Regions from separate parts of the Nitrosomonas ureae genome, predicted to be linked through region 1. Evidence: predicted binding sites of a transcription regulator. Region 1 holds the regulator's gene; each other region holds the start of a gene.
What was found. The regulator sigma-54, encoded in region 1, starts transcription at its own class of promoters, with help from an activator protein. The targets are predictions, from matches to a motif close to TGGCACNNTTCCTGCT.
Positions count from the first base shown of each region.

Region 2: the regulator sigma-54 is predicted to act here: its motif matches at 2,105-2,120, upstream of ATY38_RS09815 (pilin).
Region 3: the regulator sigma-54 is predicted to act here: its motif matches at 3,292-3,307, upstream of flgB (flagellar basal body rod protein FlgB).

Region 1 covers NZ_CP013341.1:3,272,349-3,277,402, forward strand. Annotated here, with positions in the region: gene hprK (HPr(Ser) kinase/phosphatase) at 23-985, opposite strand; gene ATY38_RS15105 (PTS sugar transporter subunit IIA) at 972-1,439, opposite strand; gene hpf (ribosome hibernation-promoting factor, HPF/YfiA family) at 1,561-1,884, opposite strand; gene ATY38_RS15115 (RNA polymerase factor sigma-54) at 1,903-3,351, opposite strand; gene lptB (LPS export ABC transporter ATP-binding protein) at 3,406-4,128, opposite strand; gene lptA (lipopolysaccharide transport periplasmic protein LptA) at 4,168-4,698, opposite strand; gene lptC (LPS export ABC transporter periplasmic protein LptC) at 4,710-5,054, opposite strand, start outside.
Region 2 covers NZ_CP013341.1:2,151,039-2,156,092, forward strand. Annotated here, with positions in the region: gene ATY38_RS09810 (GspE/PulE family protein) at 1-1,041, shown strand, start outside; gene ATY38_RS15850 (DUF2442 domain-containing protein) at 1,130-1,306, opposite strand; gene ATY38_RS09815 (pilin) at 1,566-2,051, opposite strand; gene glnE (bifunctional [glutamate--ammonia ligase]-adenylyl-L-tyrosine phosphorylase/[glutamate--ammonia-ligase] adenylyltransferase) at 2,235-5,027, opposite strand.
Region 3 covers NZ_CP013341.1:2,467,282-2,472,335, forward strand. Annotated here, with positions in the region: gene ATY38_RS11365 (DUF2130 domain-containing protein) at 1-1,061, shown strand, start outside; gene ATY38_RS11370 (Mth938-like domain-containing protein) at 1,540-1,908, opposite strand; gene ATY38_RS11375 (phosphopantetheine-binding protein) at 2,005-2,283, opposite strand; gene flgA (flagellar basal body P-ring formation chaperone FlgA) at 2,409-3,131, opposite strand; gene flgB (flagellar basal body rod protein FlgB) at 3,350-3,760, shown strand; gene flgC (flagellar basal body rod protein FlgC) at 3,764-4,168, shown strand; gene ATY38_RS11395 (flagellar hook assembly protein FlgD) at 4,180-4,848, shown strand; gene flgE (flagellar hook protein FlgE) at 4,862-5,054, shown strand, end outside.

The DNA of each region.
Region 1 (5,054 bases):
AAAAAACTAAAGAAAAAGGTACTTAATGCGGATCCTTATTCTCTAATTGGTGATTCATTTCTCGTTCATGCCGTTCGATAAACTCTTTCGTACCGTCTATTCCACGTAATTGCAAGACATAATTTCGCACTGCTGCTTCCACCAGAACAGCCAAATTACGACCCGCTGCAACAGGAATAATTACCTTAGGGATATCAACATTCATGATTTTTTCAGTAAGATCACTAATCGGCAATCGCTCCAATAAACCAGAACCGGCTCCGCCACAATTTTGCAAATGTACAATCAGTTTCATATTTTTCCGCCGTCGCACTGCGGTTTCACCGAAAATTGTACGGATATTCAGCATACCTAATCCGCGCACTTCCAAATAATCTCTCAACATTGGGGGACAGAGGCCTTCCAATGTTTCCGGGGCAATGCGTCGTAATTCAACGACATCATCCGCTACCAAGCCGTGGCCACGACTAATCAATTCCAGAGCCAATTCACTTTTACCGACGCCACTTTCCCCTGTTATCAGCACCCCCACGCCCAGTACGTCTAGAAACACACCGTGCAAACTACAGGACGGTGCCAACACGCTACTTAGATAAGTACGTATTAACCAGATTACTTCCAAGCCGGGAAAAGGTGAATGTAGCAGCGGAATATTGAATGTGCTGGCCATATTGAAAATAGGTGCAGGCACTTCGGCATTATCCGCGACAATAATACAAGCCACGTTACTCTGTTGAGTAAGTTGATTAATCTTTTTCTCCAGAGAAGCGGCTTCCAGTTTTTTTAAATAATGAATCTCATCGATGCTAATTACTTGAATCCAGTCCGGATGAATAAAATTCAAATGGCCAATCATACCCTGACCCGATTGCGCAATCTTCTCATCACTCAATTCAATAGCGCCGCCATTTTGTCCTGCGATCCAGGTCAACTTAAGCTTTTCTTTCTTATCGTCAAAGAGTTGAGCAATACTAATTCGCGACATTCGGCTCCCAATCAACAATAAGTTTATGAATTGCTGCAGCGTCTCTGCAATGTAAGATACTTTCACGAAATGACTTATCACTAAACATTTGCGCCAGCTCGCTTAAAATCTGCAGATGCTTGTCAGTCGCTTTTTCCGGAACCAGTAAAATACATGCGATATTAACCGGTAGACCATCAGGTGCATCAAAAGGCACCCCTTCTTTCATCGTCACCAAAGCCGCTACCGCTTCACGCAATCCCTTTATACGTCCATGCGGAATAGCTACACCTTGCCCCAGGCCAGTTGAACCAAGTTTCTCGCGTGCAAACAAACTATCAAAAACCTGACTACGGGCAATCTGATTTGTATTCTCAAACAATAAACCAGCTTGCTCAAAAACACGTTTTTTACTAGTAACATCTAAATCGACAATAACATTTGAAACGGATAACAGTTGTGAAATTTGATTCATAGGGAATAGAGTCATTTCATCCAAACGGTAGCACAGAATGCAAGGTTTGAACGCAATTAATAGTGTTCACGAAAATACATTAATTCTATCTGGAGAAACTGGATACCTGAATCAGCTCGAATTATCCGAAATCTTGATCTTTCAATGAACCATGATTCCGTCGTTCAAGGTTCTTTTCCTTATGCTTGAGAATTTGCCGGTCCAATTTATCCACCAAACTGTCTATAGATGCATACATATCCTCACTGTCGGTTTCAACAAAAATATCTTTACCGCGCACATGTACATTTGCTTCAGCTTTTTGTTTAAGCTTTTCTACCGATAGAATGACGCTGACATCGATCACATGATCAAAATGACGTGTAACCTTGCTGATTTTTGAGGTCACATAATCTCGCATTGCATCAGTAATTTCTACATGGTTACCAGTAAGTTTAAGGTTCATATTTTTCCTTTATTCGAATTAAATTGATTTACGAAGATTGGCTGCAGGAATCTGTAATGATTCCCGGTACTTCGCAATGGTACGACGCGCAACAACGATCCCTTGTTGTTCAAGAATAGTTGAAATTTTATTATCGCTGAGTGGTTTTTTTGAATTCTCTTCCTGTATCAATTGCTTGATTAATGCACGAATGGCCGTAGCTGAACAAGCTCCTCCTGAATCGGTGGAAACATGACTTCCAAAAAAATATTTAAGCTCAAAAATACCCCGCGGAGTATACATATATTTTTGCGTCGTTACCCGGGATACTGTTGATTCATGCAAATTTAATGTTTCTGCAATTTCCCTTAGCACAAGCGGGCGCATCGCAACTTCTCCATGTTCAAAAAACTGCTGCTGACGTTCTACAATTACACCAGCAACTTTAAGGATAGTGCTTGAACGTTGCTGAACATTTTTAATAAGCCATTTCGCTTCATTCAACTGACTTATGAGACCACGTGCAGAATGATGTTCTTGTTTCAATATATTAGCATATAGATGATTAATATTGAGACGTGGAATTGCGCTCATATTAAGATTCGCCAACCAAACTCCATTTCTTTTTACAACTGTAATATCAGGAATAATGTAGCGTTCACTCTGGAAATTAAACTGAATACCAGGCTTAGGATTCAAATTGGTAATCAGTTTCTGGATAGCTTTTAGGGTTAGATCATCACATCCTAATAACTTTTTGACTTGCGCGAAATCATGTGACGCCAGAATCCCTAAATATTCTTGTACAACTTTTATAGCCTGGGCGCGGTATGTCACTTCACCTGGTAATGCCTGCAGCTGCAATACTAAGCACTCCTTTAGATCACGCGCACCCACACCAGGTGGATCATATTGCTGCAAGTGCATGAGCGCACTTTCCAAATCCTGCAAATCAATCCCCAGTTCTGCTGGTAGCAAATCCACCAGTTCACCCAAGTCCTGCAATAAATAACCATCGTCATTCAAACTGTCAATCAACAACCCAATAATTTTTCTTTCATACTCGGAGATTGAGCTTAAGGACACTTGAAAATTCAAATGTCCTCGCAAACTTAGTGGCTTATCAGGAACCTGCAATGCTTCCCAATCATCATTCTCAAAGGTATTATGAGCAGAACTATTTTCTTGTAACCATTCAGAATCCGGTTCAAAATTTTCTTCCGATACAATATCGGCTTCAGATTCGCTCCCTTCGATTGAAGCACTTTCAGAATCTACGGAACGGGGAGATTCTACAGATTCAGATGAATTATTCGCCTCAGATGAACTCCAGTCATCGCGCAATTCCAACAATGGATTTTCCTGCACAATACGCTCGATTTCTTGATTCAGCTCAAGTGTTGATAACTGTAGCAGTCGGATGGATTGCTGTAACTGAGGAGTTAGTTTCAGTTGCTGAGTCAGCTTGAGTTGGAGTGTTGGCTTCATAATCCCGAAAAAACAACTGTTACTAATTGATGCAACATCAATCCCACCTTTTTCTTATAATCGGAAATGCTCTCCCAAATAAACTTCTCTGACCTTTTCATTATCTATGATTTCTTCCGATCGACCTTTTGCCAGCACATGCCCTTCACTAATGATATAAGCCCGATCGCAAATCCCTAATGTTTCGCGGACATTATGATCGGTAATCAGCACACCGATTTTTCGCTCCTTAAGAAAGGCTATCACTTTCTGGATATCCAGAACCGCAATGGGATCAACCCCAGCAAAAGGCTCATCGAGCAAAATAAAACGAGGTTGCGATGCCAAAGCACGAGCTATCTCAACTCGGCGGCGCTCACCTCCCGATAAACTAATAGCAGGATTATTACGCAAATGACTGATATGCAAATCGTGTAATAAGTCATCTAAATGCCTCTGTTTTGTATCTTCATCCAGGCTTTGCAACTCTAATACTGCGAGAACATTCTCTTCCACCGTCAAGCGCCGAAAAATAGATGCTTCCTGTGGCAAATAACTTAATCCCAGCTTTGCCCGCTGATGAATCTGCAACAGGCTTAAATCCTGATCATCCAAATAGATTCCACCGCCATCAAGAGGCAATAGCCCAACAATCATATAAAAACAGGTTGTTTTTCCAGCACCATTGGGCCCAAGCAAACCAATCACCTCTCCGCTACTGAGTGAAAAGGAAACATCCTCCACGACCGTACGCGACTTATACCGTTTTTTTAAATTATTTGCCTTTAACTCGCTCATACCATGCAATTACATCCGTATTTAACTGGGCAGCTTAAACTATTCGGGTTTATTTTTAGGCTGAATGATTATCCGCACCCGTTTATCGGGTCCTGTCTCAACACCCCGTTCTTTACTGCCAATCACCTGAAAAAACTCACTATTCATATCGTAGGAAATATAATCGCCCAGCACTTCATCTTCACCGCGTATTAATCGCGCTTGACGAAATAATTCGATTTTTTCTGTTTTACTATCGTATTCAGCCCGCTCACTCCAACCCTCTACATACTCATTCATCCGATCACGTTTTTGACGGAAGCTGACAAGACTCCCCGTGGCGGTTGCATGCCGAAACCCTTGCGAATCTTCTTTCATAATTACTTTATCAGCATTAATACGTAAGGTTCCCTGCGTCAGGATTACATTTCCGGTAAAAATACTGATCCGTGTTCCCTCTTTGCGATTCACATCCTCTACGGTTGCACGATCCGCTTCCAAATGAATGGGCTTCTCACGGTCACCGCGCTCAGCCCAAGCAGCAGAAATAGAGAATACACCCCAAAAACACATAGTTATCAGCAGTTTCATAATTTTATCAATTAGTTATTAACAGCGCTTACTTTCGACAGTAGTTGTATCTTTCCAATGCGATTGTTGAACTCCAAGCCAGTCGCATGAATTATAGTATTCAATTTTGTAATGGTCACCGCCCGATCTGTCTTTACCAAATTTTCATCCGGCATGAGGTATAAAAAATCGGTACTCAACGTTATTTTATTTTTGTCGTCATCAGCACCTCTCGTTGCTGATACATTTCCTGTCAAGTAAATATCTGCTCCTTTATTTTTTATCTCAGCTTGATCAGCATGCAAGCGCATGAGAGGATTTCCCGGATCAATATTAATAAAATTTGTTTGCTCCAATTGAGTAACTTTTTCATCCAG
Region 2 (5,054 bases), 1.1 Mb from region 1:
AAGCGCAGGCCTCAGGATGGCAAGATTAAATTCAGAAAGTTTTCGCCACTGGATATTGAATTGCGGGTTGCGACCATTCCTTCGGCAGGTGGGGTGGAAGATGTCGTGATGCGTATTCTGGCGGCCGGTGAACCGATTCCGCTGGATAAAATGGGATTCACCGCGCGTAACCTGGAGGAGCTGAAAAAAATTGTCAGTAAGCCTTATGGGCTATTTTTTGTCTGCGGCCCCACCGGTTCGGGTAAAACAACCACGCTGCACTCGGTGCTGAAATATCTCAATCGCGACGATACCAAAATCTGGACCGCGGAGGATCCGGTGGAGATCACCCAAAAGGGATTGCGACAAGTGCAGATTAACGTCAAAGCCGGGCTGACCTTTCCGGCGATCATGCGCTCGTTCCTGCGTGCGGACCCCGATATCATCATGGTGGGTGAGATGCGCGACAAGGAAACCACCAGCATCGGTATTGAGGCCTCGCTCACGGGGCACTTGGTTTTAGCTACACTGCATACCAACAGCGCGCCGGAATCGGTGATCCGTTTGCTGGATATGGGGATGGACCCGTTCAATTTTTCCGATGCGTTGCTGGGCGTGCTGGCGCAGCGGTTGACCAAGCGCTTGTGCAAATGCAAGGAATCATATGTGGCCGACGAACGGGAGATCAACGCGCTGTTAAACGAATACTGCGAGGAACTTAGGAATATCGATCATTTTAAAGCCGATCCCGAAGCAGCCATGCAAGAAATCCGTCAGCAGTGGATCGAACGGTACGGCGATGAAAGCGGGCAGATCGTGCTGCATAAACCGGTCGGTTGCGATCAGTGTAATAACACCGGTTTTTCCGGCCGAGTGGGATTGCATGAACTGATGACCGCCAGCGACGCGCTGAAGAAAAATGTCCAGGAGCGCGCGCGTGTGGCGGAAATGCTGGTGACGGCTTTAAGCGAGGGCATGCGCACGCTGAAACAGGATGGCATCGAAAAGGTTTTGCAGGGCGTGACGGATATTCATCAAGTGCGGGTGGTATGTATCAAGTAACCGATCAAATGTGACAAAAATGGTCACATTTTGACGTAATGAGCTGCAGTGTTCAGAGCCGTAAGTAAGCCAACAATGAATTGCTATTTTATACCGGGCGGGACGATCGGTTTTTCAGCCATTTCTTGAAGGATATTTGACTTTCACCCGAAGGTTTGCCCGCCAGTAATCCTTCAACACGGATAGCTTCATCAAGGTCTTCCCAGTGTGTTTCGTGTCCTTTTCTGCCGAAGGAATTACCATTTAACATCATGGAAGTATGCATTACATGTTTCTCTTAATTGCAGTTGATGTTTACTGATGATGTCTTAGATATCCCGCATGGATTATCCCGAATAGTGTGAGTAATCCTCGTTGATCAATACTACGGACTTTTTATTAAGCTTGAGATGTCACTTAAATCAAAAGCTCTCGGCGAGAACTATTCGATTTATTTGGGTTTTTAGGGGTGCTCGATATTCTGAAGGAGAAATGAAAAAGGCGCAATGTCCATCAAGCATTGCGCCTTACAAACTAAATCTGTATTAGCAAATGGCACCAGCTGCACGAGTTAAACAGCCTCCGCCTTTGACCCAAGCTATTTTTCCATCTGCTCCGAGGGTGCCAGTCATTTGATAGGTATCTGTTGCAGCAATTCCATTTACAGCCCTGGGAGTGAGTACTAATGTTGCTACGCCACCTGCAACTGTAAGCGCAACTCCAGCTGGATCAAACGGAGAGTTTGCTGCAGATGTTGCGATACCGGGAATGCCAGCAGCAATTGCCGCAGCATCGGGTACACCAGCAGCTACTGAGATTGCTGTAAAGTTAGCACCCGCTGAACAACTTCCATTCTGTGCACATATTTCCACTGCTAACTTAATAGGAGAGCTTGCTACGATAACTTCAGAAAATCGTGCTTTTAGAGTGTAGCTTTGATAAGCAGGCACTGCCACTGCAGCCAGAATACCGATAATAGCGACAACGATCATCAATTCAATCAATGTGAAACCTTTTTGTGCATGTTGCATTTGTTGTTCTCCTTTTGGTTGATTAGGGCACACAGTGTGTGTGATGCTTCATAAGCAGAAATCGTGCCAGAATTTTCATTTTAAGAATATTCTAGCAAAATAAATATCCGTTTATCGACTTGCCATTGTTATTCGTTGCATGGATCGCACATAGGAGTGTGATCGATTTAAGCCGGATGGGCTTTATTTCTGACCAAAGACTTCTTCCCATAGCGCCAGCACGGCCGTGCGATCGTTTTTCAAATGGCTGCCGTCGACCCGGGCAAATTTCTGTGTTTGTCCATCGTTCGGTGCGTTACCGGTCATGTCCGCGTCATCATTTAATCTCAGGCGATGCTGGATACGACGGAATTCCCGGTACGCCGAGCGTACTTGCTCCGCGGTGTTGGTCGAGATCAGCCCGAGTTCCCCGGCCAGTTTTAATAGCGCAATGTTGCCGATATTTCCAGTAAGTTGCGGATATTGGCAGGCATAACCCAGAACCAGGTATTGCACGATGAATTCAACATCGATGATACCGCCGCGATCATGCTTGATATCGAACAAAGCAGTTGGGTTGGGATGAACGTCCAGCATTTTCTCGCGCATTTTCAGAATTTCTTGCTTGAGTTGGATTACATCGCGTGTGTTACATAGAATTTCTTTGCGGGTGTTTTCAAACACTTTCCCGGCGTGTGGGTCGCCCACTACGAAACGTGCCCGGGTCAATGCCTGATGTTCCCATACCCAGGCTTGTTCATGCTGGTATTGCGCGAAAGCATCCATCGAGTTGACCAGCAAACCGGTTGCGCCATTCGGGCGCAAGCGCAGATCGGTTTCATACAGTAAGCCGGCCGATGTGTGGCGAGTGAGCCAGGCATTGATGCTTTGCCCCAGTTTGGTATAAATTTCCGCCGCATCGGGATGATCATCCTGATACAAAAATATCATATCAAGATCGGAGGCATAGCCCAGTTCTTTCCCGCCCAATTTACCATAGCCGATAATCGCAAATGCCGGTGTCTCCCGGTGGCGTTTTTTTAAACCTACCCAGGCCAGCTTCAATACATTGTCCAGAATCAAATCGGCCAGGGCGGTCAGATGATCGCTCAGCGTTTCAAGCAATAGCGAGCCTTCCAGATCGGTGACCAATAGCCGGAACACTTGCGCATGCTGAAAATGCCGCAAGACATCCATTTGCCATTCGATTACGTCATTTTTGGGATTATTGACATGATTCAATTGATACATAAGATCGTGATTGAGTGCTGCCCAATCCGGCTCCGGGTGCGGTACATCGCGACGCAGTAACTCATCCATTAGAATGGGGTGACGTCCCAGATAGTCGCTGGCCCACTGGCTGATACTGGCCAGTTCCGCGGCCCGCTGCAGGGTATGAGGATGCTCCAGTAGCAGCGCCAGATAAGAAGTTTGCGCGCTGATCTTCTCGAGCAGCTGCAGCATGCGCTCAAGCGTGGTTTCAATCGGTGGGAGCTTGGCGACTGCTTCAATTAACAAAGGAACCAGGGTATTGATCTGTTGCCGGTTAAATTCAGGCAATTGATGATAAAAAGTACTCTGATAAAACAGCCGGAGCCGTTCGGACACTTTTTCCGGCTCGGTGAATCCCATTGTGCTCAATTGTGAGGCGGCAGCTTCGGTTTTGGAGGTATCCTGTGCCTTGGTCTGCCACAGATAAGCCAGCGTGTCGTGCGTGTGCGATTTCTTGGGAGCGGCAAAAATGAGCTCAAAGTGACGCGTTACGTCTCTTCGATGAATATTTAATTGATGCATAAAGTCGGCATAGCTCCGGAAACCCATGCTGCTTGCGATCAACTGCTGATCGTCCGGATTCAAGGGCAATGTTTGCGTTTGCTGATCATCCAGGTATTGCAGGCGGTGTTCCAGTTTGCGCAGGAAGTGATAAGCATCTATGAGTTGTGTGATCGCATGTTCCGGCAGTTGTTGCTTATTTCTCAGGCGTTGCAAGACACTGAGTGTGGGGCGAATGCACAGATCAACGTCGCGGCCGCCGCGGATTAATTGAAAAACCTGTGTGATAAATTCTATTTCACGAATGCCGCCAGGACCCAGTTTGATATTGTCGTGCATTTCGCGGCGCTCGACTTCCTTGCGCAATTGCGCATGCAGGCTGCGCATCGATGCGTACGCGTTGAAATCCAGATATTTCCGGAATACAAAAGGCCTGACTATTTTTTCCATCAGGATCGATTGGGTTTCGGCATCAGCGTGGCTGGCGATGATTCGGCCTTTGATCCAGGCGTGACGTTCCCATTCCCTGCCTTGTTTAATGAAATATTCTTCCAGCATGGGGAAACTGATGGCTAACGGACTGTTCTCACCATGTGGGCGCAAGCGCATGTCGACTCGGAATACATACCCGTCTACGGTAAAATCATTAAGACTGGCGATCAGTTTACGTCCCAGGCGGGCGAAGAATTCATGGTTCGAAATTGGTTTGGCGCCATCGGTTTCACCCTCTTCCGGATAGATAAAGATTAAATCCACATCGGATGATACGTTGAGCTCGCCGCCGCCCAGTTTGCCCATGGCGACAACCAACAGGTGTTGAATGTTATGGCTATGCTCGCCTCGCGGTAACCCGAAGCGATCAGGTTGTGTCATCCAGTTTTCATGGTACTGAAGCGCGAAATTGATCGTGACTTCGGCAAGCTCGGTCATGCAGCGCATGACTTCATATAAATCGGCCTGACCATTAATGTCGCGGATAAATAAACGAAGTAGGGTTTGTTTGCGTAAATTGCGTAGTACGCTGTGTAAAGTTTTCTCATCCGTGATATGTTTGGCGTAAGAGGCAAGGAATGTTTGCATCTCAACTTTTTGGAGAGGAAACTGAAGGGTTTTCAGCAATACATTTTTTTGTGCAGGTTCGCTTTCCAACAGGCGTTGCGCGTAGCGACTGAAGGGTAGGGCCGCAGCCAGTGCTGCGTCTGGGGAGTGATCGGTGGTGTCCATTGTTGAACGGTTAATTTTTTATTGTAA
Region 3 (5,054 bases), 810 kb from region 1:
CGGAGCAGCTGAAAGTGGAGCGTGTGCGTGTGATTGCAGAAGAATCCCGCAAAGCTAAATTGGCCAATGCCGCTGAACTGGAAAGCAAGGCGCGTGAATTGATCGAATTACAAGAAGTGCTAAAAGTCCGTGAAGAAAAGCTCGCGCAAGCGCAACTAGCGCAAGCTGAATTGATCAAGAAACAGCGAGAACTCGATGATGCCAAGCGCGAGTTGGAACTCACCGTTGCCAAGCGAGTGCAGGAGGGACTGATCGAAGCTCGTACACTTGCCAAAAAAGAAGCCGAAGAAGAGCAAAAATTCAAGGTAATGGAAAAGGAACAAACCATTGCCGCGATGCAAAAGCAGATTGAAGACCTTAAACGTAGGGCGGAGCAGGGATCGCAACAACTGCAAGGGGAAGTGCAGGAACTAGAGCTGGAGAACCTATTGCGCATGAAATTTCCTTATGATGCGATTGATCCGGTCCCCAAGGGTGAATATGGTGGGGATGTGTTGCATCGTGTTGTTGGCACAGGCGGTCAACCGTGCGGTGTCATTTTGTGGGAATTCAAGCGTACCAAAAACTGGAGCGATGCCTGGTTGGTGAAATTGCGTGATGATCAGCGTACCGCGAAGGCGGAAATCGCCATTATTGTGAGCCATAGCCTGCCAAAAGGTGTTGAAACGTTTGAATTGATTGAAGGTGTTTGGGTTACCCATCCGCGTGCCACATTGCCGGTAGCGATGATTCTGCGTCAATCCCTGTTGGAAGTTGCATTAGCGCGCCAATCATCCGAAGGCCAGCAAACCAAAACCGAAATGGTCTACCAGTATCTCACTGGCCCGCGTTTCCGTCAGCGTGTGGAAGCAATTGTCGAAGCATTTTCCACTATGCAGCAAGATCTCGAAAGGGAACGGAAGGCGATTATGAAACAATGGGCCAAACGCGAAGAACAGATTGAGCGCGTGATGACAGCGACAGTGGGCATGTACGGAGATTTGCAAGGAATTGCGGGCAGGTCGTTGCAAGAAATCGAGGGATTGGAGTTAGCTGCACTTGAAATCAAAGATACTGATTGACAAGATCAAACATATGGTGATGGCCGCTGTCAACAATGAAATCCTAAGGTTAAGCGGCTAGTGGATCTTCTTGGAATGTACATACTGAATTTAATATTCATGATTACCAACGGAAAATACTTATCGCGCTCCGGTTGTTTAATCCAGACTCATTCGCTGCGACAAAGTTAAGCAAGACTCTGTTTATGCAAGTGAAAGATTTATGAGGTATGGGTTTGGCGGTGTTCCAATTTATCATTGCTCTCGCGCTCAGTAGTGCGGGGTACTGCGCTATCTTGCTGTGATGCAGTTACTTGCGCAACATAATCTTACTATGAATATCTATACCGTGAATCTGTAATGCTTCGTTTGTCAGATCAATGCCTATGGTGGTGATATTCATGTCGAATGCCCTTTCCTGGTTACGTGGTTTTAATAGTATTTTTTTGGTATTTTGATGACGTTCAGGGTAGCGGGCGTCCCTTGCATTGCTGCAGTTTTATATAAATAGAGCCGCTGCGACTTGCCGTCCTTCTTCAACTAAAATATTATAGGTTCGGCAGCAAGCTTTTGTATCCATAATCTCAATTCCAATGCCCATTTTAGCCATTTGATTCAGTAGTGAATAGTGCGGGAATTGATGCGAGATACCTGTGCCTAGAACAACTATTTCTGGTGTATGAGGTAACAAATTTTCAAAATGCTGAATTTCCAGCTCAGAAACTGAAATAACCGGCCAGTTTTCAATCAGCCGATTCGGTAATACAATCAAATTTTTTTCATATCGTATTTGATTGACTTCCACATATTTGTCACCGTACCCAGTGAAAATATACTGATGAGAGAAATGAGCAGGGTGTAATTTCAATGCTATGCTCCATGATGATTTTGATTGTATCAAAAGCGATTATGCATGAATTGAATCAGAACACAATCAGTATTGTGCAGGTATTTGAGGACAGATTCAGGCTAATCGTCTGTTCTTTTCAGCCAGCTTTATTTCTACAAAGTTAACCAATGAACTGAGTTTCTCAAAAGTTTTGGCACTAATTTCGTCATCCTTTATTGAGATAGAGAATTTTTGCTCTAAAGCCAAGATGATCGTAACAACCGCAACTGAATCAAGCTCAGGAATATTGCCAAGTAATATTACATCCGACCCCATTGCATCAAGTCGTTTGCCTAATCCTAAGGTATCAGTCAGAATTTTTTTTATTTCAAGCGTATGGTTTATATTTATCACAGTAAAAAATTATTTGTTATTCGTTTTGCCATGTAATTAATGATTATAAATCTGATTTAAGTATTTATACGGTGATAATTTTTAGCATTTAGCGATTATGTGGAAATTAGTCTGCTGGTTATAAATTATGGCCTTATTTCAACAGTTGAATTGGGGCGGGCTAATCCGCTGATGATTCGTCCTGATTTATTGCGCACTTGAATGACTTGTCCATCAGCTGCATCAGCTAACGCTTGTCCTTCAGATTGAATATTAAATCCGCGGCCTTGGACGACTAAATTGACGGTTTGTCCCCGCAAGACTACATGAGGTGCACGTAGCATTTGTGGACGTAAGGGCTGACCGGCGGGTAAATTAGTTGCGGCAACTTTACCTACTATTAGTGAAGCATCGGTAAGTATGCCTTCGGGTAATTGTGTCAGATTGATATTCTGGGGCGCAATATCCTCATTGGTAATTATTTGCCCGGTAGCGATAGGCCGTGCGGTATGTAACACATTCGCCATCACGTTTATCTCTGCTTGTACGTAGATGGTCCAGGTTGCACTCCCGCTATTACAACGGACACCAATAGAAGTTTTTCCCCATAAACGGTTTCCTACAGGAATAAAAGGTTCCAATTGCGCACATTCTGGTAACACCAGATGTCTGTCAATTTGACCTATATTTACAGTGACGTGACCGGGCAAGCTAGCAGTATTGCTGTAGAGAAAATTCTCAATTGCATTATTTATCAGAGATATTTCTTGTCTAGGAGGAACATTTTTGTGCCGAGATGCAAGTGCAGGTGTAAAAGAAGCAAGCGCCAGGATGATTGGGCAAAGGATTAATATTGAGTAACGTGTCATAATTTTTTTATTTGCTGGGTCATTCATTTTTGCCGATGTCGGCAATTATTGCCGCTATATCCGTATATTAAGCAATTGTGAATGGATTCATGCTCAAAGATAACGTCTATTTCTTGTCTTTATTGTTACTTCGCCTATCAATCCGAGCATTTATTATAGTTGGCATGTTAAATGCTAAATGATGAATAGAAAATTATTTGATTAAGGCAATATAGAAGATGATTAATAAACTTGATAAAGAATTAAATTATCACCACACCGCGTTAAGCTTGAGGGTCGCGAGGCAAGAATTACTTTCAAGCAATGTGGCAAATGCTGATACTCCTAATTTTAAGGCAAAAGATATTGATTTTGCCAGTATGCTGCATGAAAAGCTTTCTTCTACCCCAAGCCTGAAAAAAGTAAGCCTTAATACGACATCGTTAATGCATATTAATTCATCTGTACCTGGATTATTCGGAGATAACATTCTCTATCGCGTTCCTTTACAACCTAGCGCAGATGGAAATACGGTTGATATGGATATGGAACGCACCCGGTTTGCTGATAATGCAATTAAGTACGATGCGAGTATCACTTTCTTAAGTAATGAGCTTAAAAATATATCATCAGCATTGCAGGAGAGATAAAAAATGTCATTGTTTAATGTGTTTGGTATAGCAAGCTCGGCCATGTCTGCGCAGTCACAGCGGTTGAATGTGGTGGCGAGCAATCTTTCGAATGCGGATAGTGTGACCAGTTCGACTGGAGAACCTTATCGTGGACGTCAAGTGGTTTTCAGCACATTGCGTGCGGATGCTAATGGCGCTGCGGGTGTTAAGGTTGCGGGCGTTATCCATGATCCATCGCCGATGAGGCAAGTATTTGAACCCAATCACCCATTTGCGAATACAGGCGGTTATGTGACGATGCCAAATGTCAATGTCGTTGATGAAATGGTCAATATGATGTCGGCCTCACGCTCGTATCAGAATAGTGTCGATATGATGAACACTACTAAATCTCTGTTACAAAAAACCCTGACCCTAGGTCAATAAAGGAGTATTCCATGACTTCAGTTCAAGCAGCCGATTCGCAATCAATTTCGGCGGGAACCACAGCAGGTATCACAACTAAAAAAGATGCCGAAAATCCTCAGGATCGTTTCTTGAAGCTTCTGATTACCCAAATGAAAAATCAGGATCCGCTCAAGCCATTAGATAATGCAGAAGTGACCAGCCAGTTGGCGCAAATCAGCACGGTAACTGGTATCGATAAATTAAACACAACACTGCAGCAGTTGGTTTCCAGCGCTGATGATGGCCGATCGATCGAAGCATTGGAAATGATTGGGCATAGCGCTTATGTTCCCGGCAACTCAATTAATTTTGAAGGAGAAGGTGCTATAGCCGGGATTGAATTAGCTCAATCGGTTGATAAAGCTACAGTAACGATACTCGATAGCTCGGGTATTGCAATTCGCAAAATGGAATTGGGTGTGCAACCGGCAGGTGTCAGTACTATTGCTTGGGATGGCATGACAGACAGTGGTACTAAAGCAGCTCCGGGTGATTATACCTTTGAGGTAACCGCAAAACAGGGTGATAAGGATGTAAAAGTCAACACGCTTTCATTTGGCACGGTAAATAGCGTTTCCCATGGAGAGCAGGGAACGTTTCTAGATATGGGTAATGTGTTGGGATTAGTCAGTTTATCTGACGTTAAACAGGTATTTTGATTAGGAGAGCAAGATGGGTTTTCAACAAGGTTTAAGTGGTTTAAGTGCGGCATCGACAAATCTGGATGTCGTGGGTAATAACATTGCCAATGTAAATACTGTCGGATACAAACAGTCTCAAGCTCAATTTACCGATATATTTGCAAACTCATTGGATGGAGCCGGTTCTTCGCGCACTCAAGTAGGCATTGGCGCGAGAGTAGCTA